Regions from separate parts of the Marinomonas sp. BSi20584 genome, predicted to be linked through region 1. Evidence: predicted binding sites of a transcription regulator. Region 1 holds the regulator's gene; each other region holds the start of a gene.
The links. The regulator LexA, encoded in region 1, represses DNA repair genes until DNA is damaged. The targets are predictions, from matches to a motif close to TACTGTNTANNTANACAGTA.

Region 1 (10,747 bases):
GACAAGCAGCAAGCCATCTGCGCCGTTCATCACTTCTACGTTACAGCAGGCGGCAAGTACTCGTTTAGGCTATGGTGTTAAGAAGACCATGATGCTAGCACAGCGCTTGTATGAAGGCGGTTATATCACTTACATGCGTACTGACTCGACCAATTTGAGTGTTGACGCGGTTGAGGCGTTAAGAGGGTATATTCTTTCCAGCTTTGGCGAGGCTTATTTGCCTGCTGATCCGATACGTTACAGCAGTAAAGAAGGTGCTCAAGAGGCGCATGAAGCGATTCGACCTTCTGATGTTACCGTACGTGTTGATGACTTGCTCGGCATGGAGAAAGATGCACATCGTTTGTATGATTTGATTCGCAGCCAATTCATGGCGTGTCAAATGACGCCAGCAGAATACACGTCAACGACCATAACTGTTACTAGTGGTGAATACGAGTTTAAAGCTAAAGGGCGTATTTTGCGCTTTGATGGTTATACTCGTGCTATGCAGACGGTTGCTAAAAAAGGCGAAGATAATATTTTGCCTGACGTAGGTCAGGGTGAATATTTGGCTCTTAAAGAATTATTGCCTGAGCAACATTTTACTAAACCTGTTGCGCGTTTTAGCGAAGCAAGTTTGGTTAAAGAGCTTGAGAAGCGTGGAATCGGTCGTCCATCAACTTACGCATCTATCATTTCTACGATTCAAGATCGTGGGTATGTACGTGTTGAAAACCGTCGTTTTTACGCGGAAAAAATGGGTGATATCGTTACTGAACGTTTGGTTGATAGCTTTAATTCTTTGATGAATTTCAGTTTTACGGCCCAAATGGAAGAACAGCTAGACGAAATTGCACAAGGTAATAAAGATTGGATTAAAACGCTTAATGCGTTTTATAAAGATTTTAGCTCGGTGTTAGCTAAGGCAGAGTCGCCAGATGGCGGTATGATGCTGAATGAGCCAACACCGACCGATATTGAGTGTCCGACTTGTTCTCGCCCGATGCAGATCCGTACTGCCAGCACAGGCGTATTTATGTCTTGTTCTGGATATGCTTTGCCTCCCAAAGAGCGCTGCAAAGCGACTATTAATCTTATTCGTGGCGACGAAGCCATTGCTGTAGATGATGAAGAGGGTGAATCTAAAGCGCTTATCAATAAGCATCGCTGCAAGATTTGTGGATCGGCCATGGACAGTTATTTGATGGATGAGCATCGCAAGCTTCATGTTTGTGGTAACAATCCGGCTTGTTCTGGTTACGAAGTGGAAACTGGAGTCTTTAAAATTAAAGGCTATGATGGCCCGACACTTGAATGCGATAAGTGCGGATCAGAGATGCAGCTTAAAACCGGTCGTTTTGGTAAATACTTTGGCTGTACTAATGATGAATGCAAAAACACTCGTAAGTTATTGAAGAGTGGTGAAGCTGCGCCACCAAAGATGGATCCAGTGCCAATGCCAGATCTTGCTTGTCAAAAAGTAGAAGATCATTATGTGCTTCGTGACGGTGCAACGGGCTTGTTCTTGGCGGCAAGTCAGTTCCCACGCAAGCGTGAAACTCGTGCCCCATTGGTTGAAGAATTGCTTCCATATATGGATCAAATAGATCCTAAATATCACTTTTTTGCAAAAGCGCCTAAAAAAGATTCTGAAGGTCGCCCAGCCATTATTCGATATAGCCGCAAGACGAAAGAGCAATATGTCATGACGGAAGAGGAAGGTAAGCCAACAGGCTGGAAAGCATTTTATGTCGGCTCTAAATGGGTGATTGAGGAAGGTAAGAAAAAATGAGTGGTGCCAGTTTAGCTAGCTTAACCAATCAAAAACTAGACACGGCAAGACGCTTTATTAAGCAGAGCCAAGATAGTGATGAAGCGTGGCTAAGGGTCGGGCTGGAAAGCTCGGCTATTTTTCAGTTAAGAAGTGCTCTTAATGGTCTGCTAAAAGAAGTGAATGCAGCGTATTCGTTATCTGGATCTCTGGATGTTGCTAAACTATTAGCTGAGTCAGAAGATAAGCAGATTGTTGTTCCTGTGCTGGCGGAGCTCGCTGATTTGTTGTCACGTACTGATTCTTGGTGCTTTCAATTGAACCAGGCATATTTGGTTCAGTTTGAATGTCGTACCTCTATGTCGTCAGTAGTGCAAAGTGATAGTCTAATTGGCCGTGGAAGTGACGCTGGCGCGTCCGTGAGTTTTTATTTGGCCAAGTTGGTCGAATTGGTGTTACGTTTTAGAGAAGAGTCATCAGAGTATTGAATATGAAAGAATCCTACCTAGAAATTGTTGAGCTGGATAATGGCGATATTGTGCTGCGTCCAGCCAGTGAAGATGGTGAGGAAACCGTTCCACTAGCAACATTGCAGATATCAGATGATACTCGATCTTATTTAAAGGATCGTTATTTTGAATTGGCAAAATGCATGTTCCATGCAGGAATTGATTTTGTTTATTCAGATGATTCGTTTTTTGACGAAGATTCGGAATATCTTGATGACGAAGATTTTCGTCCTAAGATTCTGCATTAAGTCTGTGTTGTTGGTGTGAGGCGTAGGTTTACATAAAAAAGCGAAGCATATGCTTCGCTTTTTTATTGGTATGGTGTTGATGAGGTAGCGGCTACTTAAAGTCCTTGGCGAATCACACCAACTGATAAGCCTTCAATGGCGAACTCTTCGCTTTCAAGGTCGACAATGATGTCATTGAACTCTTCGTTCTCAGGAATAAGTCGAACAATACTGCCTTTTTGTTCGAAACGTTTAACTGTTACTTCGTCACCAATGCGAGCAACGACAATTTGGCCGTTACGCACAGTAGTTGTTTTATGCACTGCTAATAAGTCGCCTTCCATTATTCCGATGTCTTTCATGCTGGTACCTGAGACAGATAAGAAATAATCGGCTTGTGGGGAGAACATATTTGCTGGGATGTTTACATGAGAAGCAATGTTTTCTTGGGCTAAAATAGGGTAACCTGCAGCAACTTTGCCTATGACAGGTAAGCCAAGGTTGTTTGTGGGGTCATCATTTGATGCACGATCAACTAAGCGTATTCCCCTTGACGCGCCAGAAAGCATCTCTATTGCACCTTTTTTACTCAAGGCTTTTAGGTGCTCTTCAGCAGCGTTAGGAGATTTAAACCCAAGCCGGCGTGCTATTTCTGCTCTGGTTGGTGGAAAACCTGTTTCACTAATAAATTCGCGAATGGTTTCTAGTACGTCAGATTGTCTTTTGGTTAATTTAATCATAGGTTATCTGGTTGTTTATACAGTTACTGTTATTATATACAGCATTCCTAACTATACTCAATGATATAAATGCTTTCAGACGAACTAAAAAAACAGATTCAACTTGCATACCGAGCATCTTTGGATGCGAAGTCCCATAAACCAAGGGCTGGACAGCGCCAGATGATTGGTGCGATCGCTCGAACTTTGGGTAACATTAAACAAGACTCGGAAGGCGAGCGCCTTGAAGAAAAGCATGTTGCCGTAATTGAGGCAGGAACAGGCACGGGTAAAACTTTGTCATATTGCCTTGCGGCTATTCCTATCGCGAAAGCTCGTGGTCTTAAATTAATTATTTCTACTGCTACGGTTGCGCTTCAAGAGCAGATTTTGCATAAAGAGTTGCCTGATTTGCTTGAACATACGGAGCTGACTTTTAAGTACACGCTTGCTAAAGGGCGAGGACGTTATTTGTGCTTGAATAATCTTGAGGGCTTCTTGAGCTCAGAAGAGCAAGCAATGGACGATATGTTCGCTGGACTTTTCGAGCAGCACCTTCATTCCGATGATATTAATACTGTTCTTTATCAAGAGATGGATGCTGCTTTGCAAAAAGGTGACTGGGATGGTGATAAAGACAATTGGGCTGGTATTGTTCGTGATCAAGATTGGCGTCGCTTAACCACAGATCATCAGCAATGCACTAACCGTAATTGTGCTAATTATTCCGCCTGCCCGTTTTTTAAAGCGCGTGCTGAAATCGAAGTGGCTGATGTGATTGTTGCCAACCATGATTTGGTATTGGCCGATTTGTCATTGGGTGGTGGCGCGATTCTTACCCCGCCAAAAGAAACCATCTATGTTTTTGATGAGGGTCATCATCTTCCTGATAAAGCGATAGGGCACTTTCGTCATGAAGTTCGTTTGCAGCAAAGTATTACTTGGTTACGCCAATTAGAAAAAAATCTGGTTAACTTGAAGCAAGAGTTAACAGACGATGTCAGTGTAACAGGTCAGCTGCTACTAAAAATCCCACAGCAAATACAAAGTATTGTGAACTTTATCCAATATGCCCAGCAGGGGTTAGCGCCTTATATTCAGGGTTTGGGGTTGGATCAAGAAAATAATCAGCACCGTTTCGAGTTTGGCCAAATTCCAGATGAATTACGCCAGCTGGCATACAGTTTACAGACGTCTTATCAAAAGTTGTTTAACAACATTGAAAGCATCCAAGACGAATGTAAAAAGACTAAACAAAATGAAGGGATGGGTGTAACACCTGAAACTGCAGAAACTTGGCAGCCTATTTTAGGTGTCATTCTTGGTCGCTTAGAGCAATGTATTGGGCTTTGGCGTTTGTATTCTACAGTTGATGATCAAAACTATCCGCCTAATGCACGCTGGCTAGTTTTATCTGGTCAAGGGATGGAGCAAGATATTGAACTGGGCGGTTCTCCGATTCTTGCCGCAAACACATTAAAGCAGCAGTTGTGGGATAAATGTTTCGGTGCGGTAGTGACATCAGCTACGTTAACGGCGCTTAATCAATTTCATCGTTTTAATATGCGATCAGGCGTTCCTCGTGAGAGTGAGTATTTGCGCGTTATTAGCCCATTTAATTTCCAAGAAAATGGGCTTTTGGTCGTTCCAGATATGGAGCATGAGCCAAATAGAGTTGAGCAACATACCGCCGAAATTGTTGCTTATTTAGATAAGCATGTGAACACAGAAAAGGGCAGTTTAGTGTTGTTTTCTTCCCGTCGTCAGATGGAGGAAGTGGCTCAGTCTGTGTCTGCAGGATTACAAGAAATACTTTTGATGCAAGGTGAGCAATCTAAGCGCGTTATTTTGGATTCGCATAAATCTCGCATTGATGAAGGGAAAGGCAGTTTATTGCTTGGCTTAGCCAGCTTTGCCGAAGGTGTAGATTTACCAGGTGATTATTTAACCTGTGTGTACATTGCTAAAATTCCTTTTGCGGTGCCAGATGATCCAGTCGAAGCAACGCTAGCAGAATGGATTCAAAAACGTGGTGGCAACCCCTTTATGGAAATTACCATACCAGATGCTTCTTTGCGCTTAGTGCAGGCAACAGGGCGACTATTAAGAAGCGAAAAAGACTCAGGTGAAATACATATTTTAGACAAGCGTCTGAGAACTAAACGTTATGGTAAGCAATTAATTAATAGCTTACCACCGTATAAGTATCAGTAGCTTGCTTCAACAAAGCGTAAGCAAGGGGTGATAAAGCTTTACCAATTAGGTACACTCCTTGCACAGATTATTAACCTCAAAACACAATAGAAGCGTATAGATTCCAATATGGAAAACCAAACTCAAGAAGCACCATCAGAAACCACAGCAAAACCAAAACGTACACGTCGCCCAAATAAGGGTCCAAGAAGTAACGATGATAGCCCTGCAAGCGTCCAAGCGGATGCACCGCAATCAAGCAATGAAACAAAACCTGCAGGGAATGCGAACTCTAAAATTTGGTCCATAGAAGATTTTCCGGTTGCTGAAGTTGAAGGCAAGATGCGCTTCCATGATTTAAATCTTCCTGATCGCGTCATTAAGTCTATTGCTGAAATGGGTTTTGAATATTGTAGTGAAATCCAAGCTGAAACCTTACCAATGACTTTGTTGGGTTATGACATTATTGGTCAAGCACAAACAGGTACTGGTAAAACAGCTGCTTTCCTCATCGCGATGATCAGTGACTTTCTTGATTACCCTCTTGAAGAAAAAAGAGCGAATAATTTTGCGCGAGGTTTGATTATCGCACCAACTCGTGAATTGGCGATACAAATAGCTGATGAAGCTGTAAAACTGACAACGAATTGTCATTTGAACGTCGTAACTTTGGTGGGTGGCTTGAGTTATGAAAAACAAAAGATCGCACTAGAAACTGAAAATGTTGATATTTTGGTTGCCACGCCTGGTCGTTTGTTGGATTTTGCTCGTAGCCGCAAAGTGCAATTGGGTAAAGTGGAATGCTTGGTGTTAGATGAAGCTGACCGCATGTTGTCTATGGGTTTTATCCCTGATGTGAAAAGTATTATTCGCATGACGCCGCATAAAGAAGCAAGACAAACCATGCTGTTTAGTGCGACCTTCCCGAAAGATATTCAAGCGCTGGCACAGCAGTGGACTTACTTCCCTAAAGAAGTATCTGTTGTTCCAAAAGAAGCGACAAATCAAAATATTGATCAAGTGATTTATACTGTTGAAGCGGATCAAAAATGGCCTGTTTTACAGCAATTGATCGAAAAAAATGGCGGTCAACGAACTATTATTTTTGCTAACCGTCGTGATGAAACACGCGACCTTTATGAGCGCTTACGCAAAGCTAATATTAATTGCGCGATATTATCAGGCGAAGTTGCGCAAGATAAACGTGTAAAAACCCTGGCGAACTTCAAAGAAGGCATCATCCAAGTGCTTGTGGCAACAGATGTTGCTGGTCGTGGTATTCACGTGGATAACGTAGAGTTAGTTGTAAACTATTCGTTACCAGAAGATCCTGAAGATTATGTACATCGTATCGGCCGAACTGGTCGTGGTGGTGAAACCGGTAAATCTGTGAGTTTTGCCAGTGAAGATGATGCTTTTATGATTCCTGAGATCGAAAGGGTCGTTGGTGAGAGCATCCGCTGTGAGTACATGGTTGATACATCTCTATAAATATCGCTTAGTTTTTAAGTGAGATAAGATGATTTTAGAACACCATTTTGCAAGTTTGGGTGAGGCGTTTTCTTCGAAAACCCTTGTCCAGCCACTTTTTGAGCAGCGATTGGTTGAATTTAACCAATCGCTCGCTACTCTTCTGTCTATTGATATTAAATCTACCGAAACCAAACGCATCTTAAGTGGAGAAGAAGCTCTGCCTTCTAGCCTAAGTATGGTTTACGCAGGTCATCAGTTTGGTGGTTTTTCACCTCAATTAGGTGATGGGCGCGGTGTGCTACTGGGTGAGGTTCGTGGTCAGGATGGTCTTTTATATGATTTGCATATGAAAGGTGCTGGGCCGACGCCTTATTCTCGTCGTGGTGATGGCCGTGCTGTATTGCGTTCTTGCATTCGTGAGTATTTGGCGAGTGAGGCCATGACAGCTCTGTCAGTGCCTTCTTCCCGCGCTTTGGCACTTTATGATAGTCGAGAGGCTGTTTACCGAGAAACGCCAGAAGCAGGAGCTATGCTGCTTAGGGTTGCGCAAGGTCATATCCGCTTTGGTCATTTCGAATACTTTTTTTATCAAGGTAAGCAAGCGGAATTGGATCAGCTGATTGAATATTGCCTTACGCATTATTACCCTGACTGCTTGGCGACAGAGTCGCCGTTAGAAAGCATGTTAATCGCAGTTGTCAAACGTACAGCTAGAATGATTGCCAAATGGCAATCGATCGGTTTTCAGCATGGTGTAATGAACACAGATAACTTTTCTTTTACCGGTGAAACGATCGATTATGGTCCATATGGTTTTATGGAGGATTATGAGCCAGATTGGGTTTGCAATCATTCAGATCATGAAGGTCGTTATGCGTTCTCGCGGCAACCAGGGGTCGGTTTGTGGAATCTCAATTGTTTGATGCGATGCTTTTCAAAGCTCCTTGAACGGGATCAGCTTATCGCTATCTTGCAGTGCTATGAGCTAGAGCTACAGACTCACTATGATTCATTAATGATGAGCAAAATGGGCTTAAACTCTGTGCAAGATATGCATGAGTTATTACCTGAGCTATTTACAATATTGGCCGCAGAAAAAATGGACTACTCAGTGTTTTTCCGTTTATTGAGCCATTTTGAACAGGGAGGCTTTACGCTTTTGCTTGATGAAGTGGTTGATAGAGAAAGGCTGTCTACTTGGCTTGAACGCTATGAGCTTGCACGAATGAAAAATGATCTAGCATGGCCTAAAGTGAGTGCTTCTATGCTGGCAGTGAATCCGAAGTTCCTGCTGAGAAATTATTTAGCTCATGATGCAATTCTTGCAGCAGAACGAGGTGACTATTTACCCTTCCGCCGTTTATTGAACGTACTCATTACTCCATTTGATGAGCATCCAGAGTCGGATGTGCTCGCGCAAAGAGCGCCAGAGTGGGGTAGGTCATTAGAAGTTAGTTGTTCGTCTTAGTATTGTTCGTTTTTATATAGTTAGACGATATTTTTTAAAGAGAAACAGTCATTATGAAGCATTCTGTGTGTGTATTAGGTGGTGGTAGTTTTGGCACAGCCTTGGCCAATATCATGGCTAAAAATGGTCATCAAGTTAGTCAGTGGATGCGTAATGAAGAACAGGTTGAAGAGATTAATTTGACAGGTCTGAATAGTCGTTATTTACCCAATGCGCCATTGCATCGAGAACTACTGGCGACCAGTAATTTAGAACAGGCAATACGAGATAGTGATACTGTTTTTGTGTCAATTCCTTCTAAATCATTCGAACAAGTAGTTCAGCGCATTGAGCCTTTATTGACGGCGGATAAAATATTAATTAGCACTACTAAGGGTTTTAATCCAAATCGATTTGAACTTATGAGCGATGTTTTGCGTCGAAACCCTATTACTCAAAAAATTGGCGTGTTGAGTGGTCCAAACTTAGCAAAAGAAATTGCTGCAGGTCAAATGACGGGGTCGGTAATTGCTAGTGCTGATGATAAGGTTCGCCAGCGAGTGATTGAGTTGTTGAAATCACCTACTTTTCGAGTGTATGAAAATACCGACAGTACAGGTGTTGAGTTGGCCGGCGCGTTAAAAAATATTTATGCGATTGTGTGTGGTCTTGCTAAAGCTCTAAATGTTGGCGAAAACACCATGTCGATGATTATGACTCGAAGTCTTGCAGAGATGAGCCGGTTTGCTGTGCATTTTGGTGCTAATCCTATGACCTTTCTTGGGTTGGCGGGAATGGGAGATTTGATCGCAACCTGTACTTCACCTTTGAGTCGAAATTACCGTGTCGGCTTTGCTATTGGTTCGGGTCAAGACTTAGATGAAGCCATTGGTGGAATAGGTGAGGTTGCTGAAGGGGTCAATACCTTAAAAATGGTGGTAGATGAAGCCCATAAACATGGCTTATATATGCCTCTTGCAGAAGGTTTGTCTAAATTATTGTTTGAAGGTGCTACGCTGGAATCATTGATTGGTTCAATGATGACTGGCGAGCAAAAATGGGATGTCGAATTTGCGACAAATGAGGGGAATAACAATGTCTAAGCCAGGTTATGCTGATCAAGGTTTTTGGTTTCGTGTGATTTTTATGCTGCTGTATTGGGTGGTTTTGAATATTGCTGTCACTGTATTTGGTGTTTTGCTTGTTTTGGTAAGCTTGGTGAAATTAGGCTCCAAGTATGAGCCAGTCACTTTGTCTTCTTGGTTAAAAAGTGTGACAGCTTTCATCGGTCAGATTTTCTCATTTTTGTCTTTTGAGTCAGAAGAAAAACCTTTCCCATTTCAGCCATGGCCTCAGGTAAATTCGGATGAAGAAGCTTAAGCGCCTATATATATTGCGCCATGGAAATGCTCAACCGTATGGTTATGATCAAGATGAACTTCGTGAGCTGACAGAGCTTGGAGTGGCTGAAGTAAAAACAGCTGCTCGAGCTTTTCGTAATAAGAGTGAGATGTTTGATGTGGTTTTTGTTAGTCCTTATGTTAGGGCGCAGCAAACTGCAAAAGTCTTTTTGGCCGATCTTGATGTTTCTGTTGAGGTTGAAAACTGCCCTCTAATTACCCCGGAAGGCCAAAGCATGGATGTGGCTACTTGGCTAAATGATCTGCCCTATGAATCCATTTTATTGGTTACACATCAGCCTTTTGCACATCAGTTTGTGGACTTTTTGGTTGATGAGCCCTTGCCGGTTAGCTTTTCGATGACGACGGCGACGTTAGCTTCTGTAGAAGGTGAGTTTTTTGCCGGAGCATGCTGTCAATTCTGTTGGTGTATTTCACCATCATAAATTATTTAATTGAATTTAGTGGGTTGGTTAAAAGTAAATATGGGAAATGAAATCGTTTATAAGCTTGCGCATACTGAAATAGCTGCTTTGCAATGGCTGCCTAAAAATACCTCGGCATTTAAAGTATTGTCGCTACATGGGTGGCTTGATAATGCAGCTAGTTTTTCTAACTTATCTCCTCATCTCTCCGATTTTTCTCATGTTGCATTAGATCTTGCTGGACATGGCTTGTCTTTACATCGACCAGCGGGAAGTTTTTATCATTTATGGGATTATGTTTTGGATGTGGTGTCTATTTTAAACCAATCCAAGCAAAGTGTTTGGTTAATTGGTCATAGTATGGGCGGTGCTGTTGCTATGTTGGTGGCTGCTATTGCTCCTGATAAGGTTCGCGGACTGATTGTGCTTGATAATATGGGGCCCTTGAGTGGGGCGCCAGCGGATCGTGTGGTGACGTTACAACGAGCTGTTAATAAAATGGCCAAATATCGCTTGGGTAGGGATACAAGCTATCAAACGAAAGAAGATATGGTACTTGCTCGAATGGATGGTTTCACTCAATTGTCCAAATTCGCGTCAA
Region 2 (10,747 bases), on a different contig from region 1:
CTTACGATGTGACTTTCCCAATGTTCAGCAAGATTGTTGTTACTGGTGAAGACAAGCATCCTTTATACAAAAGCCTGATTGAAGCAGCACCGGTTACGCCGAATCGTGACGCCATGGTTACCATGTTGGCCGGCCATAAAATCGAAGCGACCAAAGCTCCAGAAGTGGTGTGGAACTTTGAAAAATTCCTTATCACCAAAGATGGCAAAGTGGTTCGTTTCTCGCCAGATGTGACGCCTAAAGATGACGCGCTTGTTGCTGTCATTGAAGCTGATCTATAAGCTTTCAGACTAAACAGATCTATAAATAAAACGAGCCACTATGAAAATGGTGGCTCGTTTTGTTTTTTATAAGCTTTTATCTAAGAGTTTCTAAGCAGCCTAAGCGATTTCATCCGGCTCCACTTTTGCCTATTCAGCTTTTTATAAATCCACAAACAACCAATATCAAACCCAAAATAAAACACACTAATACCACTTGGTGGATTACTGCTGGTGATGAAAGAAACCGTTGAAAACCATGTATCAGGCCACGCCCAGCATTGATAATAGGTTCCCAGCAATTCTAAATACACCACCATGAAAAACATGATGAGAAAGAACAACTCGTTGCCCGGCTTTTTTTTCAAAAACAGCACAACGCCAAGCATACAAAGAAAGCCCAATCTATCTTGGTCAAGTAGCAACCAAAGGCTTGAATAGACGATCATTCCCCAATACAAAATCGAAACAACCCGCGCTTTGTTGTGTTGGATGCTTTTTTCTTTTTGAATATAAAACACGGCGGCATAAATAAGACTGTGACCAAGAGGTACATAAAGCGGCACGTTTTCTAAACGATATTCGTACATACCCAAAAGAAGGGAAAACACTACCTCACCAAATAAGGCCAAGACAACACCATATAACATCAGCTTTTTGATTTTACTGGTCACGCGTAAATACACCCAAGCAAAGCACAACAGTACTAAACCATTGGTGATCCATTGACTGTAATGAACCTGCTCAGCTAATGACTGGCTGTCAATGAACAAACCAAACCAGAGCATCAAAAGCACAGGGATATAGATGGATTTATATTGGAGTTTTGAAATCATTTGCAAATGATAAATAAACTTAACGACTGACACCATCAAAAACAAACTACTTACGGTAATAGCTTACGATTAATATAACGCTTTGGCGTAATCCCTGCGATTAACTGGCATTCACGCGTCATATGAGCTTGATCAGAAAAACCGTATTCGATAGCAAGCTCCGCTAGTCGGGTGTGATTTTTCCCTTCTTTTAAAGCCAGCAAAACAGCCCGCACTCTTCTCAATCGTTGGAAGTATTTTGGCGACATACTCAAGCGGTGCTGAAACTGGCGCTCCATTTGGCGCTGGCTAAGTGGAAGCACATCTAACAAATCAACTCGGGAAGATTGTTGTAACAACTCTACGGCTTTCCGCACAGGATCATGGATATCGATCATACTAGAAACCCTTTGGTAAAAAGCCTTATCCAATAAATCTATACGCTTTTGAGCATTCAAACAGTCTTTTAATTGCACCAATAAAGATTGAATAAATTCAGACGTTTGCAGTGGACCAGTCGTGTCTTCTTGTTTTGCCAATTTTGTCTGAAATAAGCGCCCCATTCCGGGCTGAAAACGCACCCCAATTAGATCTGTTCCAGATGATAAATGAATGAGATGAGCACGTTGATTAGTTGCTTGGAACATCACCTGATCTTGGAATTCTTGCTGATCGATCAGCACTGGCACTCCAAGATTAAACAAGATGCCACTACCGGCATCCGCAACCAAACGGCGAGTCACACCTTGCTGATTTATTGGAACCTGTGCCGACCAGATAGCTTGCAACCACAAAGCAAGATGCCCTTGAGGAAAATGGATATCAAACAACAAGGGCGATGACATGTTAATCCTCTAACTTACTGGTAAGCAGAAACAGCTTATTTAGCGAAAACTACCAACCTCAGGTTTAAAGACTTTTACAATTCGATTCCAACTAGAAATAGCATTTATAGCAATGGTTAAATAGGTTAATCCAGATTCCCCAAAATTGGCTAGCATTTCTTCGTAATGAGCATCATCAACTGAATGACCTGCAACAAGATGCTCCGCCCAAGCCAAGGCTTGACGTTCTTGATCTGAAAATAATGGAGAATCTTGCCATGCACTCAAAGCAATCATTCGTTCATACGTCTCGCCCATTTCTAATGCTTGCGTGCTATGCATATCCAAACAAAAGGCACATTGGTTAATCTGTGATACGCGAAGCTTCACTAGCTCCAAGATAGTCTTACCTAGGCTTGGTATCTGTGCAAATTGCTGACCTAAGACTTCTTCTTGCTTAAGCAAAAGCTCAAACGCTTGTGGTGCAACAGCATAATAATTAATGCGTTTTGACATAATGAGACCTCCAAAGAATAAATTTGAAGCTCAATCCTAACGACTGCAGGCCTGTATTAATTGAAGAAATTCGACATTTTGCAAGAAAGAATAAAACACACCAAATTGATGAAATGCCGTCAATTCAGCGTGTTTTATTTCGCTTTTTTTAGTTAAGTATTTACTTAATAAATTGCTCCGCCCAAAACGCCACTGGCGAGGCTAGCAGAATTGTCAAAGCGACTCGCTGATACCAAACAATCAGCATTTGCTTAATGTTCAACGGAATCTCGGTCGACAAAATACAAGGAATCGACGCAGAGAAGAAAAGTATGGATGAGATCGACACCACGCCAACCACAAACTTAACAACAAATACGCTTTTCGCCGCGATCAAAGCTGGCAAGAACATTTCCGCCAAACCAGTAGCCGACGCGGTAGCAACCATCATTGGATCAGGCAATTGTGCGATCCACGCGAATGGGTAAAACAGGTAACCAATCCATTCAAACACTGGTGTGTATTTCGCCAATAACAAACCACACAAACCAACAGACATGATAGAAGGCAAAATACTCATTGCCATTAACATGCCTTCTTTGATGTTTTGCAGGATATTACGAGCAAGTGGATTTGCATTGCTCGCAACTTCAAGCCCTTCTAAGGCAGCCTGTTTGAAACGAGAATGCTGGAATTTTTCCACTTCACGACTTTCTGCTGTGTCATCCATTTTGCTAAGCGGGAAAAGTCGTACAGTGATTGCCGTTACCACAAAGGTAATCAACAAGGTTGCCCAGAAAAATACGTTCCAAACATCCATCAAACCCAATGTTTTCGCCACAATCACCATGAAAGTCGCAGACACAGTGGAAAAGCCAGTAGCAATAATCGCCGCTTCTTTCGCGGAATATTGACCAGACTTATAAACTCGGTTGGTAATCAATAAACCAATAGAATAACTGCCTACAAACGATGCAACCGCATCAATCGCAGACTTACCCGGCGTCTTAAACAACGGCTTCATAATCGGCTGTAAAAGCACACCTGCAAATTCAAGCAGCCCGTAACCAATCAAAAATGCGAGGAATACCGCACCAATAGGCACGATCAAACCAACAGGTACAACCAACTTACTGAACAAGAAAGGCAGCATGTCTTTCTCGAATAAGAAGGCTGGGCCAACAGAGAAAAATGCCATTACAGCAGTAACAACACCCAACACTTTAAAAATAGACAATACGGTTTGAGTTTTACTTGTACGCCAGTTACCCGAAATAAAAGGATAAGCACCACCGGCTAAGACTACCAAAATAGCGTAAACCTCGGCCATTTGACCGTAATCATTTCTAAGCCACGACACAATATGATCAAGCGGGATCGTTTCTTTTCCACCAATACTGATCGGAATGAAAAAAACAAAAATACCAATACAACTATAAGCAATGAGTTTAAGAAGAGACAACGGAGACACAACTCCGGACTTTGAATCTGTAGCATTCATATGAGGACTTCCTATGAGAACGTTATTAATCACAAGATAAATAGCAACATACATACCAACATGTATATACATATTAAAATATCGCAATAAAGCCTATTCACTTGAGATTAAGATAAGTTTGTTTTTATTTTTCAACGCTAACAGAGCAAATATCGCACAGAATAAGCGCAACATAAAGACTTATGCGCTATTTTGAATCATATCAATCCAAAATAGATAGGCATACTTATAGGAAAAAGAAATTTGAATAAGAGTAACCAAAGAAAGGTTGTCTATACATAGCATGAAAATTGCGCAACCAATATAGCTTTATCCTAACGCCATATCAGAACTCTTATAGACAAGTTGAACTACCCTTCTTTTCAACCAGTTCGTCATACTTCACCAGTAAATTTTTAGCTTGATACTGGCTCACATCCGGGGCTTTTACATCATTTGCAACAATATATTGAATCAAATCCACTGCGTTCTTTGCTTCTTGCGGTATGTTGTTTAGATCACTTTGATAAAGGTATTGTTTTTCGTTCCGGTCCTTTTCGTTGTGGTGCTTCCCGTTCTGATATTTGCCGAACAGCTCTGGGTAAACCTGCCGATTTGGTAACACTGGCACACAACCAAGAGTAACCGCCTCTAGTACCGCAAGACCTTGGAATTCATGTAAAGCGGTAGAGAGCACAATGTCTGATGATGAAAGAAAGCGCAGATAATCCGCTCGACTTGGTGCGAAACCGAACTGGCTAATACGATGGGAAAATTGGGCTTGAATCTGATTAAATTCTTTTGGCGTGGAACGAAATTGCTCGCCTAAAATGGCAATTTCGTAATCTAGTTTGCGATGTTCTAATTCTTCTAAAATAGCCAGCAGTCGATCTGGCCCTTTGTCGAATTCCCAACGTGCCGACCAAACTAACTTTATTCGCCCTGGTTGTGATTTCGAGTTCGTGCTTTCTTCTGCCGAAACCAAAGCCGCCACAGAAACAAGCATATCCAAAGGTACAGGAAGAACTTGAGATTTTGCTTCAGCGCCATTTAACCAATCTGGTGAGACATAATCAGGCAGTTTTTTTAACAAGGCGCGAGCACCAGCAAAGAACGAGGCTTTGTTAAATTGGCTGTTAAATACACACAAATCAGCCGCCAAGGCACTGTACAAAGTAACCATTTGCATTTCGATAAGACCTTGCTGTTTATCACTCGCAGGATAGGCAAATTGGTTTTCATGGAAATACAGCAACCAAGGTAGGTTTTGCAAATCAGGGCAAAAGGCTTTTAGACCAACACAATCCGTCATTGACGTGGCAATAACCAAGTCATAAGGCTTTTCCAGTATCGGCTTAAATTTCGGGTCAAAAGCAAAACTCATGGCATTACCACGAATCCGCCATGCAAAATGCCGAGCAGGCAAAGACAAATAACTCCAATCATGCTGACTTAAACCATTCATCAAGGTATTTGCCCAAGCTTTATGGCTGCTGGCTTCGTAGGCACTGATCAATAAAATTCGCACGGGTTCTTTCTACTCGTTGGTTAAATTTGGCTTTTGTCTATATTTGGGAACTTTTGGGTCTATTTGAGAGCTTTGTGGCTGGCTCATCATGATTGGGTCGAATATCATGTAGGAAAATTACAAATCACTTTAAGGAAAACCATGATCATTCAACGTCACGATCAAGATATTAACACGCCAACAGGCACTATGCGCTGCACCGTTTATCGTCCTCAGGCCGAAGGGCGCTTTCCTTGTATCTTTTTTTATTCTGAAATTTTCCAACAAACCGCACCGATTGCACGCTCTGCCGCCATTATGGCGGGCCATGGTTTTGTGGTTATTGTGCCAGAAGTGTTTCATGAACTTAACCCAATCGGCACAGTATTAGGCTATGACGATGAAGGCAAAGACAAAGGCAACGCAGATAAATTCACTAAAACACTAGAAGCTCATGACAGCGATACTGTAGCTATGCTCGAACATTTCGAACAGCAAGATTATTGCACTGGTCAATTTGGTTCCATGGGCGTTTGCTTGGGCGGTCATTTGGCTTATCGTGCAGCCTTAAACCCTCGTATTCAAGCATCTTTCTGCTTGTACGCTACTGACATTCATTCGAATACCATTCCTTGCGACGAAGGCAATGATTCTTTTACTCGCACGAAAGAAATTCAAGGGGAATTGACGATGGTATGGGGCAAACAAGATCCCCATGTATCAACAGAAGGACGTCAGAAGATTTATCAGCAATTGATCGATACTGACCGCCTATTCACTTGGCATGAATTCAACGGCCAGCATGCTTTCATGCGCGACGGAGGCGATCGTTACGATCCAGCTCTCGCCTTAGAATGCTACAACAAAGCGGTGGCTTTGTTTCAACGTACTTTGCATAAAGCCTAGCTAAAAAAGCAAATCAATCGACCGAAACGAGGTGAGCTTATTGCTCGCCTCGCCACATTGGCGTCATTGCGCATTCGCCTAGCTCACCAGAGATCCACATTTCGCCATCTTGAATAGTGACGTTCAATTGCATAGATCGAGTACAGATCTTCGCCAACGCCTCAACTTGAGATTCGCGGAACTGCAAGACTCGCATGTTATCAAAACGACTATTTTTGCCTTTGTTTTGTTCCCACCAAATATCGGACTTATCGTTGTAATTAACGACGATCACTTTCTGAGCTCGACCACAAGCTTTGCGTAAACGCTTCTCGTCAGGCTGACCCAATTCTACCCAAAGCAAAATTTCGTCAGAGTAATTTTTCTGCCAAAGATCTGGTTCGTCTTCGGTACTAATGCCTTTGCTGAAACTTAATTGCTCGCCGCCTTCTTTCTCGTCAGCCAATAAAGCAAACGCCGCTAAACGCACCATCATGCGTTCTTCAGTTTCAGAAGGATGTAATGCCAATGTCAATTCATAACTTTGGTAATGGTTTCGATCCATATCGGACACTTGAACCGATGCTTTATAAATTGTTGCTTTCGTCGCCATGGGGTCACTTACTACATTATTAACTACAAAAAAGGACAAGAAAATCGCGACGAATTGTACAGCAAAAAACACCGACAATACCGCTACAAACAAACTGTTTTTTTCACATCATGAAGGCATTGGTAATGTAAAAAAAATAAAAGATATATCAATATAAATGATTGACATAAGTCACAAAAAAAGGCTCAATAAAAAAGCTCTAAAAAGAGCAAAAATTACACAATGCATAACGCAACCAATAGAACACAAAGTTAAGGAGAAGCAAGATGACTACATATACGCTAAATCATTCTACTTCCCCTATGGCTATTCGCATTAATAATCGAGTACGTAAAACTTTGTCCACGCGTTCAATGCCTGTGTAATACACCATTGACCGCGGAATTTACGCGGTCACCTCTGTAAGAAATCACCCCGTAAGTTCCGCCAAAACTATTATTTTGGAGAAAACTTATGAGTATCATCGCCCTATTCAACGCCGCTAAAGAATATTTTGAAGCTCGTCGCACCAATCAATTGTTTCGTCAGCTTGATGACCATTACTTAAAAGATATTGGTTTCTACCGCGATAACGGACACATTCGTCCATTAGCTGGTAACAAAGACTTAGAAAGTGATCTGAAAGGAAAAGCTCAAATACCACCAGGAGAACAACCGAGCGACGGATGACCAGACCGTCACCTTAGATGGCTCTAAGGTGACGGTAAAACACTAGGCCGGATGGCCACGACGCCTTTCATTATTAAGTAGTGAAAGGCGTTTTTTATTAACTAACATTATCTATTAGGCATAGAACTACTAGACATAGAACTATTAGAAGTAGAACTAATAGATAGAGCTATCAAAAACGAAGTTATTCACCACGCTCTAATTGACGCACCACACTCGTTACAACACCAAATACTTCTAAACTAGATACTTCATTTTCAACAACTGGCGTAACTTTTTTTGCAGCGTAAGCTTTGTTCTTAGGACGAAGCAGCACGTCTGGTTTTAGTTCCAACGTCATTACCGCCATCTTTCCATGTTCAAATGCAATCACAATGTCTCCATGACGCGCAGTTAATGATCGGTCCACAACCAGTACATCACCTGTTTGAATATCTTCTCTTTCCATCGGCTCACCTTGAGCACGCACAAAAAAAGTTGCTGTAGGATTAGGAATACACAAAGCATTCAGATCCACAGACTTGTCTTCAGGCTGCTTACTGAGATCCGAAGGTTTCACTGGCTCAGAATAAAGTGGAATTCGAACACTGTTTGCCGCAATGAAAGCAGCCGACTCAGAAGTACCAAGATAAGAAACGCGCATAGTAAAAACACCCAAACTGTATATTCGTACAGTATGTTTTAAAGCACGCGAATAAACTAGCAAATTTTTGTAAAGACGAGAGATTAATCTCCTATAACAAACATCAAACTAGAGCTCATGATCCCTAAGCAAATCACTTTCACTGACCTCCCCTGCCGTCGCCAACGAGATACGCCGTATGTATTTCGCAGGTGAACGCTTATGGATATGTAACCAATTCCAGACATGCGCTTGTTTAACTCCTAAAATTTGCGCGAGTGCAGTTTGGCTTCCTACAATTTCGACTGCTTTTGCAATGGCTGACATATAACCTCCTTAACAACCTTTACTGTATTTGATGACAGTTTTTATTGTTTGTCAAATACAGATAAAGTTGTAATTATTCGCTTATGACTATTGCAGAACGCGTTAAACAAAAAAGAACAGACCTAAGACTGACCCAAGCCGAGTTAGCGAAGCTCGTTGGCATATCCCAACAGTCGCTGCAAAAAATTGAAGACGGCAGAACACAAAATCCACGTAGGCTACTCAATTTAGCCAAGGCATTACATTGTGATGCAGAATGGTTATTACTGGGAACAGCCAGTGAAGTAAGAGAAAGTGCTTCTAGCTACACCAATAACAACAGCTCTTCACAATCCTTAAAAACTAATTTAAGACCTATAATTACAACGCAACAAGCAGCTCAATGGCCGAATATTGCTGAATTAGACGAAAGAAAATTTGACTGGATAGAAACACCAGAATCCACATCGAAATCAGCATTTTGGCTAAATGTCATAGGAGACAGTATGATGTCACCTTCTGGCGCAAGCGTTCCCGAAGGTTACCTAATTCTGGTTGAACCTAGCTTAACAGCCAAGAATGGTGATTTGATCATCGCAAAAGTAGCAGACAGCAAAGACGTGACATTTAAAAAATTAGTCATCGACGCTGGCCGAACTTATCTAACACCACTCAACCCGAACTATAGACCAATTGAAGTCCCCAATGACCTAACAGTCATAGGTGTTGTCACCCAAGCCCGAATCTTGTTTTAGACCATTTACAACCCCCCTGCTTCATACTAACGTAACGTTTGGCCTATTAAACAAGAAAAGCACCTTAAGCTGTTGACACATTAACAACATAAATTGTATTTTAAAAGTGTCGACAACAACCAAAGGATAGGAATTATGCTAGTCATTACTCGACACCCCGGTGAAACCATTAATATCGGCGATGACACGGAAGTTACCGTATTGGGGGTACAAGGGACTCAAGTTCGCATCGGCATCAAAGCCCCGCAAAAAATAAGCGTTCATCGAGAAGAAATTTACAAACGTATTCAAGCAGAAAAACTACTGGAAACTTACAGTGAGCAGGTCAAAGAAAACCAACCCACTTAGAAAGTTTTGCCAAGAAGCTTAAACTCTCAACAAAAACCACATAAAAGCAACAAATACAAAAGAGCCCCAATGCAGTCTTACCAACTATTCGGGATCACGTTACATTAGGGCCCTTTTGGCTATTCGAATAAACCCACACTGTTAGACAAGAACATTATCAACATCATAAGTACCACCAAACAGCTCGAATATCTTACCATTCAAGTCATCCTTGCTTAGGATAAATAAAACCGATTTAGCAACATCTGCTCGCGGAATCGCCATTTCCTCTCTGCTATTTGGTCTTTTTATAGTGATTTTTCCTTGGCCTTCATCATTCGTTAAAGGGCCAGGACGAACAATAGTAAAAGGCACACCTGACGCCATCAAATATTGATCTGCCATATGCTTAGCAACCAAATAAGGCTTGATATCTGACTCTATTGCCTCAGGATCATCAGCACCAATACTGCTGACCATAATAAACTGCTTAACATTGGCTGCTTTTGCATAATCCACGGCTTTCTTAGCTGCCCATAAATCAATCAACAAGGTTTTATCAGCACCTGTTGAACCACCAGAGCCAGCAACAAAAATCACATTATCAATACCATCAAAAGCCTGACTAAAGTCACCTTCTAAATCTGCTTCGACAATTTCTAGATCACTGTCTTTTAAATCATCCAACTTAGATTTGTCTCGTACCAAAGCACGGGCATCCTCTTCCGTCTCAACAAGTGTCTTGGTTATCAATTGGCCAATTTGACCACTCGCACCTATAACAAGAGTTTTACTCATAACTTGCCTCCTTTTAACGTTTTAAACAGCGAAAAGCATAAACAAACACGTATCGCTTTAGAGTCTTAATTACCACTATAAGGACATGAGACAAGGATGAAACCCCAAACGGCCAGTTTGCATATTTACTGGATATTAGGTGTTTGTTTTAGGAAAAATGAAATTGGGAAGAAAAACACTGACACAAATGCATACTCATTTCTTAAGCTGACAATTGGCTCGCATCAGGATATTACATTCCAAAACCACCTGAGAAAACTGACAGCCACTTCTCACCGAACTAGAATGTATTTCCCTTGCTGATATTTCAGCGATACCTGAAGCCAATCAGCACATCGTAGCAGAGCGTTTAGAAGCGCTTCAGGATGAGTTAAGAAGAGCCTTACAAACA
Region 3 (10,747 bases), on a different contig from region 1:
TTGAAGATGGTTGTACCGTGCGTGATGCTGTGCGCCGTTCGAATATCCAAGTTTTCTTTCCTGATGTGGATGTGGAGACCGTAAAAGTGGGTATCTTCGGTAAAGCCGTGCGAAATGCAGAAGAGCAAGAGTTAAAAGAAGGCGAGCGAGTTGAGTTATATCGTGAGCTGAAGGTTGACCCAAAACAAGCTAGGGCCAACCGTGCAGCAAAAACAACTAAAGATTAGTTGTTTTTGATTTGTGTTAAAACGCCGTCGCTAAAAATTAGCACTAGGTCGTTTGCATCACTTTTCTTGGTGTCTGGTGTTGCGTATAGAACTGTATATAGGTAATGCCATTCGTCTGGCTTGAAAGTGTCTCTTAGCATGGGGTTACCCAGTAGATAAGTGACCTGAGATTCAGACATGCCAATTTGTAACTGTGATAGTTGTTCCTTCGTTACAAGGTTTCCTTGTGTTACTGGAACCTTGTAAGGTGGTGGAAATAAACTGCATGCGCTAAGTGAAAGTGCTGCGCATAATATTAAAACTGATTTTTTCATTTGTATTATCCTTACTCCGGTGTGCTAATGATAAAGTAATTATCAACAAGATCGAATAGAGAATGACTCATGACTAGCGAAAATCAAGAGCTAAAGAAAGCGGGACTCAAGGTAACTCTACCACGAGTGAAAATTTTACAAATTCTTGAAGGCGCGGGTGACCGCCATATGAGTGCTGATGATGTCTATCGCACTCTACTTGATCAAGGTGAAGATGTTGGTTTGGCGACAGTTTACCGTGTGCTAACTCAGTTTGAAACTGCGGGTTTGGTGCAGCGTCACCATTTCGAAGCAGGAACTGCTGTTTTTGAGCTGGCGAAGGGTGATCATCACGACCATATGATTTGTCTAGAAACGGGCAAAGTCATTGAATTCGTTGATCCAATTATTGAGAAACGTCAACGTGAAATCGCAGAAGAGCATGGCTTTGATATTGAAGACCACAGCTTGATTATTTACGTGCGTCCAAAGAAGAAATAAACGTTCGTTTACCTAAGGGTAATGCATGAGAAGGGCCTAAATGGCAGAGTTTAGGCCCTTTTTTGTTTTAGCTTCAATTTTATCTTAATGAAATGCTACTGCAGTTGAACATTGCCAAGCATTTCGCGAGCGTGAGCTAAGGTTTGTTCGGTAAGTTCTAATCCACCTAATAAACGTGCGATCTCTTGTGTGCGGTCTTGATCCTTGAGTAGCTCGACCTGAGAGGAAGTTGCTTCATCTTCAACCAGTTTACTGACACGTAGATGCTGATTGCCTTGCGCTGCCACTTGCGCCAAGTGAGTCACACAAAAGACTTGTCCGCGTTTGCCTACAGAGCGCAGCATGCGGCCAACGACTTCAGCAATACCACCGCTGATGCCCACATCTACTTCATCAAATACCAATGTTGGGATAATGGAGGTGTGTGCGGTAACCACTTGAATGCCCAAACTAATACGTGACAACTCACCACCTGAGGCAACTTTGCGTAATGGTTGAGCAGGTTGGCCTGGGTTGGATGCGATCATATATTCGATGTCTTCAAAACCATTTGCCGAGACTTGGTTTAGTGGTTGGCATTGAATAAAAAAACGCGCATATGGCATACCCAATCCATGTATTTGCTCTTCAACTTTTTGCGCTAGTTCGTCTTTTGCGATAATGCGTTTTTCGGTCAATGTGGTGGCAAGGGCAGTGAGCTTTTCGTAGGCTAGCTCTTCTTTTTCTTTTAATGACTCTAGGCTTTCTTCGCTGCCTTGTAAGCTATCCAGTTCTGCTTCCACACTTTCTCGTAAGGATAAAAGTCCTTCTGGTAAGGTTCTGTGTTTGCGAGCGGTATCGTAAATATCAGATAAGCGACGTTCTATATCGATAAGGCGTTCGGGGTTTTGCTCCAAAGTATCTTGGTAGTGATGCAAACTATCTGCCGCTTCTTGTGCCTGAATTAGGGCTACGTTCATCATTTCTAACGCATTTTCTAATTCTTTTGTGGCTGGACGAATTTGGCTGGCGCTATTAATTGCTTGATGCAACAAAGAGCAAATATTGCCCTCGTCGCTGTCTATCAAAATACCGCTGGCTTGATAGGCTTTAAATTGTGAATCGGCAATGTTCGACAAAAACGCTTGCTCGTTCTCTAATTCTTCGATTTCGCCTTCTTTTAGATCAAGCTGCTGCAGCTCTTGTGCTTGATAAGACAATAGTTGGATTTTGGCATCTTGTTCTGATGAGCGATTCTGCTGAGCAGACAATTCTTCTTTTAGTTGTCGCCATGTTGCGTATTGCTGACTGACTTTTTTACTTAGCTCAGTGAGTCGGCCATATTCATCAACTTGTTGTCTTTGGGCATTCTTTTTGAGTAATGACTGATGCTCGTGTTGGCCATGGATATCAACTAATTGGCTACCAACGTCCTTTAGATCGCTTAGCGTGCAAGGGCGACCATTTATGTAAGCCTTAGAACGACCTTCTTTGCTGATAACACGGCGTAATATACAATGTTGATCGTGTTCTAGATCTCTTTCTTCTAGCCATTTATGTACGTGTGGATAGTTTTGTATATCAAAGCTTGCGCTGATATCTGCTCTTTTTTGCCCATGTCTTACGACAGCAGCATCGGTACGATCACCTAAACAAAGTGACAAGGCATCCACCATGATGGATTTACCTGCCCCTGTTTCACCTGAAATCACGGTCATACCTTTCTTGAACTCCAATTCTAGGGATTCAACAATGGCGAAGTTGGAAATAGCGATGCTGGTCAGCATAGAGGGCTCCAAAGAGAGAATATATTTATATGGTTATTTATACAGTACTTGGTTGTTTTTTGACAAGTCTTGATCGCAAATTTAATTCCCATGAAATTAATACGGCTTTAGTGTTGAAAGGTTAAAAGCTGACCCCATATACCCTGCACATAGGAAGCATTGTTTCTGTTATTTGGAGTTGAAAATGAGTGAGCAGCAAAAAAATCCTAATCTAGACGCGGAGCATGATTTGAAAAGCGAAACGCAAAACGAAACAGTAGAAGAACTTTTAGAGCCTGAAGTAGAGACTTTAGAAGAAGTTACTGAAAATGATGAGCTTGCAAAAGCATTAGAAGAAGTCGCTCAGTATAAAGAAGCGGCACTTCGCGCTCATGCGGATGCACAAAACGTACGTCGTCGTGCAGAACAAGATGTCGAGAAAGCGCACAAGTTTGGTTTAGAAAAGTTTGCTAAATCGATTGTGAACGTGGCGGATAATCTAGAGCGTGCTTTAGCTTCTGCACCAGATACAGGTGAATCTGACCCTGTTCGTGAAGGTGTAGAGCTAACGTTAAAAGATTTGCTTGAGACTTTGGCTCGTTTTGAAGTGAAAGTGGTTGATCCACATGGTGAACCGTTCAACCCTGAGTTGCATCAAGCTATCACTATGGTGCCAAACCCTGAGTTAGAAGCGAACACCGTTATGGATGTAGTGCAGAAGGGTTACACGATTAATGGCCGCTTATTACGTCCTGCAATGGTAGTGGTTTCAAGCGCAGCCTAAAAAAATACTGTCATTTTTTTGACACTGGACGCTTGAAATACTTTTAAGCGTACCCAAATACAGAATTATCATCGTCATAAACGAATTTATTGGAGATACAAACCATGGGTAGAATCATTGGTATTGACTTAGGTACAACAAACTCTTGTGTTGCCGTCTTGGATGGCGAAAAGGCTCGCGTTATTGAAAACGCTGAAGGCGATCGCACCACACCTTCTATTGTTGCCTTCACCGAAGACGGCGAAGTCTTGGTAGGTCAATCTGCAAAACGTCAAGCGGTAACAAACCCAACAAATACTTTGTATGCGGTTAAGCGTTTGATCGGCCGCAAATTTAAAGATGACGTGGTTCAAAAAGACATCTCTATGGTGCCTTACAAAATTATTGCTGCAGATAACGGCGATGCGTGGGTAGAAGTAAAAGGCGATAAGAAAGCGCCACCACAAATCTCTGCTGAAGTTCTTAAGAAAATGAAGAAAACAGCAGAAGACTACCTAGGCGAGAAAGTAACAGAAGCGGTTATCACTGTTCCTGCTTACTTCAACGACTCTCAGCGTCAAGCAACAAAAGACGCTGGTAAAATCGCTGGTCTAGAAGTAAAACGTATTATTAACGAGCCAACAGCGGCTGCCTTGGCTTACGGCCTAGACAAGAGCTCTGGTGACTCTACTATCGCGGTTTATGACCTTGGTGGTGGTACATTCGATATCTCTATCATCGAAATCGCTGACGTAGATGGCGAGAAACAATTCGAAGTATTGTCTACAAATGGTGATACTTTCCTAGGTGGTGAAGATTTCGATATGCGTGTTATCGAATACTTGGCAGCTGAATTCAAAAAACAGTCTGGTATCGATCTACACAACGATCCATTAGCTCTACAACGTTTGAAAGAAGCGGGTGAGAAAGCGAAAGTTGAGTTGTCTTCTTCTTCTCAAACAGAAGTTAACTTGCCTTACATCACTGCAGATGCAACTGGCCCTAAACACTTGAACGTGAAATTGACTCGTTCTAAGTTGGAGTCTTTGGTTGAAGAGTTAGTATTGAAATCTCTTGAGCCTTGCCGTCAAGCATTGAAAGATGCTGATTTGACTGCTTCTGATATTGATGAAGTTATCTTGGTTGGTGGTCAGACTCGTATGCCACTAGTGCAAGCGAAAGTAACTGAGTTCTTCGGTAAAGAGCCACGTAAAGACGTGAACCCAGATGAAGCGGTTGCAATCGGTGCGTCTATCCAAGGTGCGGTACTTTCTGGTGATGTGAAAGACGTTCTTCTTCTAGACGTTACTCCACTGTCTCTAGGTATCGAGACAATGGGTGGTGTTATGACAGCATTGATCGAGAAAAACACGACGATTCCTACTAAGAAATCTCAGACTTTCTCTACAGCAGAAGACAATCAAAATGCGGTAACTATCCACGCATTGCAGGGTGAGCGTAAACAAGCGTCTCAGAACAAATCTCTAGGTCGTTTCGACTTGGCTGATATTCCACCTGCTCCACGTGGTGTGCCACAAATCGAAGTAAGCTTCGATATAGATGCCAACGGTATCTTGAGTGTTTCTGCGAAAGATAAAGCGACTGGTAAAGAGCAGTCTATCGTTATCAAATCTTCTTCTGGTTTGAGCGATGAAGAAGTTGAAAAAATGGTGCAAGACGCTGAAGCGAATGCTGAAGAAGACCGTAAGTTCGAAGAGCTTGTACAAGTTCGTAACACAGCTGATGGCATGATTCACGCAACTCGTAAAACTCTGGTTGATGCTGGCGATAAAGCAACGGCTGAAGAGAAAGAGGCGATTGAAACAGCGATCACGGAGCTTGAAGAAGCTCTAACATCTAACGACAAAGAGAAGATCGAAGAGAAAACTAATGCGTTGACTCAAGCATCTGGTACTTTGGCTCAGAAGATGTATGCAGAAGCTGAAGCTGGTGCACAACCAGCTGAAGGCGAGCAAGCTAAGTCTCAGGATGATGCTGTTGATGCAGAATTCGAGGAAGTGAAAGAAGATAAAAAATAAGCGCTAAGCACTTATTTGCCCATTAATAATGGGGTTGTTTATAGCGAGCACGGTTTTAGACCGTGCTTTGCTATTTGCAAAATATGAGATTGACGATTTTTAAAATTCAGTTTTTTTAGATTTAGACTTTTTAATTCAGACTTTTCAATTCAGGAATGCTTGCGATGAGCAAAAGAGACTATTACGACGTTCTTGGGGTGGCCAAAGACGCGGATAAGAAAGACATTAAAAAAGCTTATCGTTCTTTGGCGAATAAGTACCACCCAGATAAGAACCCAGACAACCCAGAAGCACTAGATAAGTTCAAAGAGCTGGCTGAAGCTTATGAAATACTGTCTTCTGATGACAAACGCGCAGCCTACGATCGATTTGGTCATGACGGCGTAAATGGTCAGGCTGGTGGCTATGGCGGCGGCGCTGGAGCGGGTGGTTTTAGTGATATTTTTGGTGATGTATTCGGTGATATTTTTGGCGGCGGTGGTGGCGGTCAAAGCCGAACTCGTCGCGGTTCCGATTTACGTTACACCTTAGAGCTTGATCTTGAACAAGCGGTTTGGGGATGTGAAGAAAAAATCCGCATACCAACTTTGGTGAACTGTAATACCTGTGATGGTTCTGGTGCTAAAAAAGGTTCAACGCCTAAGACATGTGGAACATGTGGTGGTGCAGGCCAAGTACGTATGTCACAAGGTTTCTTCTCTGTTCAACAGGCTTGTCCAGAATGTCATGGTGCTGGTCAAGTGATCAGTGATCCTTGTAGAGATTGTCATGGCCAAGGCCGTGTACAAGAATACAAAACTCTTAATGTAAAAATTCCTGCAGGCGTAGACACAGGCGATCGTATTCGTTTGTCTGGTGAAGGCGAAGCAGGAACTCATGGCGGTCCTGCAGGTGATTTGTTTGTTCAAGTCTCTGTTAAACCGCATAGCATTTTTGAGCGTGATGGTGCGAACCTATATTGCGAAGTGCCAATTAGCTTTACAACAGCGGCATTAGGTGGCGAAATTGATGTACCGACGCTAGATGGTCGTGTGCGTTTGAAAGTGACTGCTGAATGTCAGTCTGGCAAGTTGTTCCGCTTGCGTAATAAAGGCGTGAAACCTGTTCGTGGTGGTCCAGTTGGCGATTTGATTTGTAAGGTCGTTGTTGAGACGCCAGTAAATCTTACGTCCCGTCAAAAAGAGCTATTCACGGAATTGGCTGAAAGTATGGGTGAAGGAACAGATCATTCACCTAAGCAGAAAAGCTGGTTTGATGGTGTGAAGCGTTTCTTTGATGATATTAAGAAATAAAACTTTATTACCTCGGCAATATAAAAGAGAAGGGCGCCTATTTGGCGCCTTTCTCTTTTAGTAGGTAGTCAATATGGTTGCGTAATAAGCTTGCTGCATTGGTGAAGCTTTTATTATTTGGAATAATAAAGTCCGCTTTGTTGCGAATGTCGATGGTTTTAAGTGATGCTTGGCGTACATGGCGCATATAGCGGCTGGTAACCTCATTGACGTCGCGTCCACGTTCTGCAATGTCACGCTTTAAGCGTCGTACTACGGCGATATCCATATCTGTATCGACGTACAGAAGGTAATCAACAGCATCTCGTATCCCGGCGTCTTGGAACATCATATGACCTTCCACTAGAACAACATGTGTTGGATCTAGATTGCGATAACCTATACGTCTGTGTTGTGAGTGATCGTAAACCGGAATTTCATTTGGTTGCTGACGGTTCTTACAGTTATGAATAGCCAGAGTGAGGCTTTCAAGGTCTAACGAGCTTAGGTCGTCAAAGTTGTAAACGTCTGGATCAATACTGCCGCATCCATTGTAAAAACTGTCTTGGCATAGGGTTGTGATTTTGTCACCTTGGCCTTCCGCTAATAAAGAACAAAGTCGGCTTTTTCCGCTGCCGGATACGCCGGTGATGCCAATAACAAGAGCCATGTATTACCTCAGAAAATAAAGTTTTGGTACTCCTTGAGTTTAAGGAGTTTATAATGTTGTATTATATATCAGGTTTGATCATTTTTGCCTGTCAAACTGAAGCATGAAATCTCAAAGGAAGGATTAATGCGTACGAAAGTTGCTCCAATGTTTGCTTCGTTTATTTTTGCTCTTTCTATGGGGACTGCGACATTAGTTAAGGCGGAAGCAAGTGATGTTTCTCGATCATCTAATGTGGCAGAGTTGTTTGGTTTACCATTAAATGATCTGAGAGTATCTCAATTAGAAAATCAGCTTAATAGTATGGGATTGCATAGTTATCCGTCTTATAAAGATGGTGTTATAAGCTACAGCTTAGGGCCTGAAGGTATTTTAGGAGTCACAAACGCGACTATTTATTCCAATGGATCGGGTTATGTTCGTCAGGCGCTGTTATCCGGTGTTGTGGAAAGCAGTGAAAAACGTAAAGCGCTAGGTGAGTTGCTTGCACAAAAATACGGTAAACCTAGTGAAGGTTTTCTTAGTAATGGTATTGGGCGTTCGAAATGGCTGTTTAAAGATGGCACCATGATAGAATTTCATAACACGACTTATGACGTCTCTCTCATGTACGTTGATGAAAGTCCAAAGGTAGCAATTCGATCTGGGCAAATTGATGTTGAAGCCCTGTCTCGTAAAAAGCAATAATCTTATAGTTTGTTTATCGTGTAGTTAATTATCTATGTTTATTCTTGATCTCAATCTTCGTTTTGCCCATTTTCTTCAACCTTATCTTCAGGATATTTCTTTAGCTTTGGTAGCAACCTGTTTGGTGGTTTACGGGGATAAGGTGAATGGTTTTCTTAAAAGCTTGGTGTCTTCTTGGGTGTTTCTTGCTCGAGTGATGGCGTTTATTTTGATGTGTACTTTTGGTTATGGGCTTCTGACATTATGGAGTCAGCCATTAATATATTGGGGAATTACACGAGTTGATTTGGTGTATCGACCGGTCTTAATCCTATTTTGTTTTTGTCTTTTGGGTGTTTTGGCTGAAAGAAAGCGTCATTTGTAAAATAATTCATGAAATTTCCTGTCAGTTTTCGTTGCCAAATTACAACATAATCGCACCATTACTATGGATCAGCCATGTAATTGCGTGATTATGTAGTAAAGTTTCTAGACCTTCTTTGTTATTTCGTTATTTCTATAAAAAAACACGCTAAACACCCGATTTTAAAGGTTTTTTGTAGTCTTATTACAATTTGTTTTTGTCCTAATCTGCCGTTAGACTGCGCCCATATTGATATAACAGAGTCTTTTTTCGGGGGCAGAAAATGACAAGCACTTGGTTACAAGCACTTTCACAAGCAGAATCTATGATTCCTCTTTTAGGTAAACTTGGTCGCGAAAAAGCGGTAAAAGTTCAGTTGGCAGGAAACACCTTAATGGCGGATTCTGTGACTGGTCTGATGGCTGCGTTTGATCAGCATCCTGAATTAGACCTTGTCCAAGTTTATCAAGTGTTGGAGCAAGTGTTAGCAAGTAACACCGCTCATACCGTTGTAGAACTAGAATCTTTGATTGCGGAAGCGGATGTTGAGTCTGTACTAGCTGCTCAGCCAAACGATGGCACAGAAACTCCTGTTGTTTTATATGGATTCGGCCGTATCGGTCGTTTACTTGCACGTCGTATGTGTACGCTTGGCCATACAACTCCAGGCATGGCATTAGCTGCGATTGTTGTGCGTAAAGCATGTGATGATGATCTTTCTAAACGTGCTAGTTTGCTTAAATACGATTCTGTTCATGGTATATACGACGGTTTAGTAAAAGTTGATGAAGAGAATCAAACTCTGATCATCAATGGTTCGCCAGTAAAAGTTATTTATGCTTCTGATCCTGCTGAAGTTGATTACCAAGCCCATGGTATTAATAATGCTTTGCTTGTTGATAACACAGGTCGCTGGCGTGATCATGACGGTTTGAGTGTTCACTTAAATCGTCCAGGTATTGAGCGTGTTGTACTGACTGCACCTGGTAAGGAAATGAAAAACATCGTTTTCGGTGTAAACGATAGCGATGTAACAGACGCAGACCGTATTGTTTCTGCTGCATCTTGTACGACAAACGCGATTACGCCTATCTTGTCTGTACTAGAGGAAACATACGGCATCGAATCTGGTCACGTAGAAACGGTTCATGCTTATACTAATGACCAAAACCTAATCGATAATATCCATAAAGGTGATCGCCGTGGTCGTGCTGCAGGCATGAACATGGTGATGACTGAAACTGGTGCGGCTAAAGCGGTATCAAAAGCGATTCCTTCTCTAGAAGGTAAGTTGAGCGGTAGTGCGATCCGTGTTCCTGTTATCAACGTTTCGATTGCGGTATTAAGTTTGAACTTGAAGTCTGCGACGTCGGTTGAAGCGATTAATCAGTTGTTGAAAGCGGCATCAAATAGCGCTGAATTGACAGGTCAGATCGGCTACAGCGAAGGACGTGATGCGGTAAGCTCTGACTTTATCGGTTCTCAGCAAGCAGGTATTTTGGATTCTTTGTCGACGAAAGTTCGTGGCAATCAAGCAACTTTATATGTTTGGTACGATAACGAGTATGGCTACAGCTGTCAGGTTGTGCGTTTGATGGAGAAGCTTGCACAGGCAAATTTTACTAAGGCTGAATTGCTCGAAGACAAAGCAAAAGCAGCTTAAGATATGACCGGACACATTTAACGTGTGTTATTTAACGGCGGCCTTTGGGTCGCCGTTTTTTTTGCCTCAAATTTACAGACATAATTTCGAGGCAAAAAAAAGCCGGATAAAATCCGGCTTCAACAAAAGTAACTAGCAGTTGCGAATAACATCATCCTGTGGGGAATGGTGATATTCATCTAAAACATGACTGTGGGACAGGTTTTAGAAGTAATACAGTTAGGGCTGTATCAGTAAATATTAGGTCGCTGTTCAACCTAAGAGATTAACTAATTCTATCTTTTTGGATCGGTGTTACAAACGATATAAATTGATTTGTTGGATTAGCTGAATTAATGCAAAATATAGGATGCATTTTTAAATCAATGATTTTGATTTTTTATTAAGTGATATTTTTTTTGTTAAGTATTTGTTTATTAAAAAATTATTTCATATTTATGATGTGTTTTTTGCAGTTTTAGCTTTATTTTCATTGGTTTTTTAATTCAGTGTATGTCTAATTTTGCAGTAGCTGAGATCGTCTTATGGTGGTTTTTTTATGAAGT

Region 2: a site for LexA is predicted at 8,206-8,225, ahead of TY87_RS17015 (S24 family peptidase). Genes of this name have one in related genera too.
Region 3: a site for LexA is predicted at 2,815-2,834, ahead of recN (DNA repair protein RecN). Genes of this name have one in related genera too.

The regions. Positions count from the first base shown of each region.
Region 1 is NZ_KZ454869.1:19,204-29,950, forward strand. Features, by position in the region: gene topA (type I DNA topoisomerase) at 1-1,774, shown strand, start outside; gene TY87_RS01675 (DUF6586 family protein) at 1,771-2,241, shown strand; gene TY87_RS01680 (hypothetical protein) at 2,244-2,510, shown strand; gene lexA (transcriptional repressor LexA) at 2,606-3,229, opposite strand; gene dinG (ATP-dependent DNA helicase DinG) at 3,299-5,422, shown strand; gene TY87_RS01695 (DEAD/DEAH box helicase) at 5,531-6,892, shown strand; gene TY87_RS01700 (protein adenylyltransferase SelO) at 6,921-8,342, shown strand; gene TY87_RS01705 (NAD(P)H-dependent glycerol-3-phosphate dehydrogenase) at 8,396-9,424, shown strand; gene TY87_RS01710 (DUF4389 domain-containing protein) at 9,417-9,701, shown strand; gene sixA (phosphohistidine phosphatase SixA) at 9,688-10,167, shown strand; gene TY87_RS01720 (alpha/beta fold hydrolase) at 10,207-10,747, shown strand, end outside.
Region 2 is NZ_KZ454888.1:15,374-26,120, forward strand. Features, by position in the region: gene TY87_RS16970 (glutathione peroxidase) at 1-281, shown strand, start outside; gene TY87_RS16975 (hypothetical protein) at 362-1,096, opposite strand; gene TY87_RS16980 (helix-turn-helix domain-containing protein) at 1,147-1,920, opposite strand; gene TY87_RS16985 (carboxymuconolactone decarboxylase family protein) at 1,960-2,415, opposite strand; gene TY87_RS16990 (YjiH family protein) at 2,576-3,895, opposite strand; gene TY87_RS16995 (tRNA-queuosine alpha-mannosyltransferase domain-containing protein) at 4,230-5,402, opposite strand; gene TY87_RS17000 (dienelactone hydrolase family protein) at 5,544-6,287, shown strand; gene TY87_RS17005 (YaeQ family protein) at 6,325-6,879, opposite strand; gene TY87_RS17010 (DUF1127 domain-containing protein) at 7,333-7,548, shown strand; gene TY87_RS17015 (S24 family peptidase) at 7,733-8,191, opposite strand; gene TY87_RS17020 (helix-turn-helix domain-containing protein) at 8,300-8,497, opposite strand; gene TY87_RS17025 (LexA family protein) at 8,581-9,231, shown strand; gene csrA (carbon storage regulator CsrA) at 9,367-9,579, shown strand; gene TY87_RS17035 (SDR family oxidoreductase) at 9,721-10,356, opposite strand.
Region 3 is NZ_KZ454873.1:168,023-178,769, reverse strand. Features, by position in the region: gene TY87_RS06810 (RnfH family protein) at 1-227, shown strand, start outside; gene TY87_RS06805 (outer membrane protein assembly factor BamE) at 224-541, opposite strand; gene fur (ferric iron uptake transcriptional regulator) at 611-1,021, shown strand; gene recN (DNA repair protein RecN) at 1,117-2,787, opposite strand; gene grpE (nucleotide exchange factor GrpE) at 2,972-3,550, shown strand; gene dnaK (molecular chaperone DnaK) at 3,655-5,568, shown strand; gene dnaJ (molecular chaperone DnaJ) at 5,733-6,860, shown strand; gene TY87_RS06775 (uridine kinase family protein) at 6,898-7,509, opposite strand; gene TY87_RS06770 (uridine kinase) at 7,636-8,196, shown strand; gene TY87_RS06765 (DUF3392 family protein) at 8,231-8,560, shown strand; gene TY87_RS06760 (glyceraldehyde-3-phosphate dehydrogenase) at 8,823-10,202, shown strand; gene gcvA (transcriptional regulator GcvA) at 10,741-10,747, shown strand, end outside.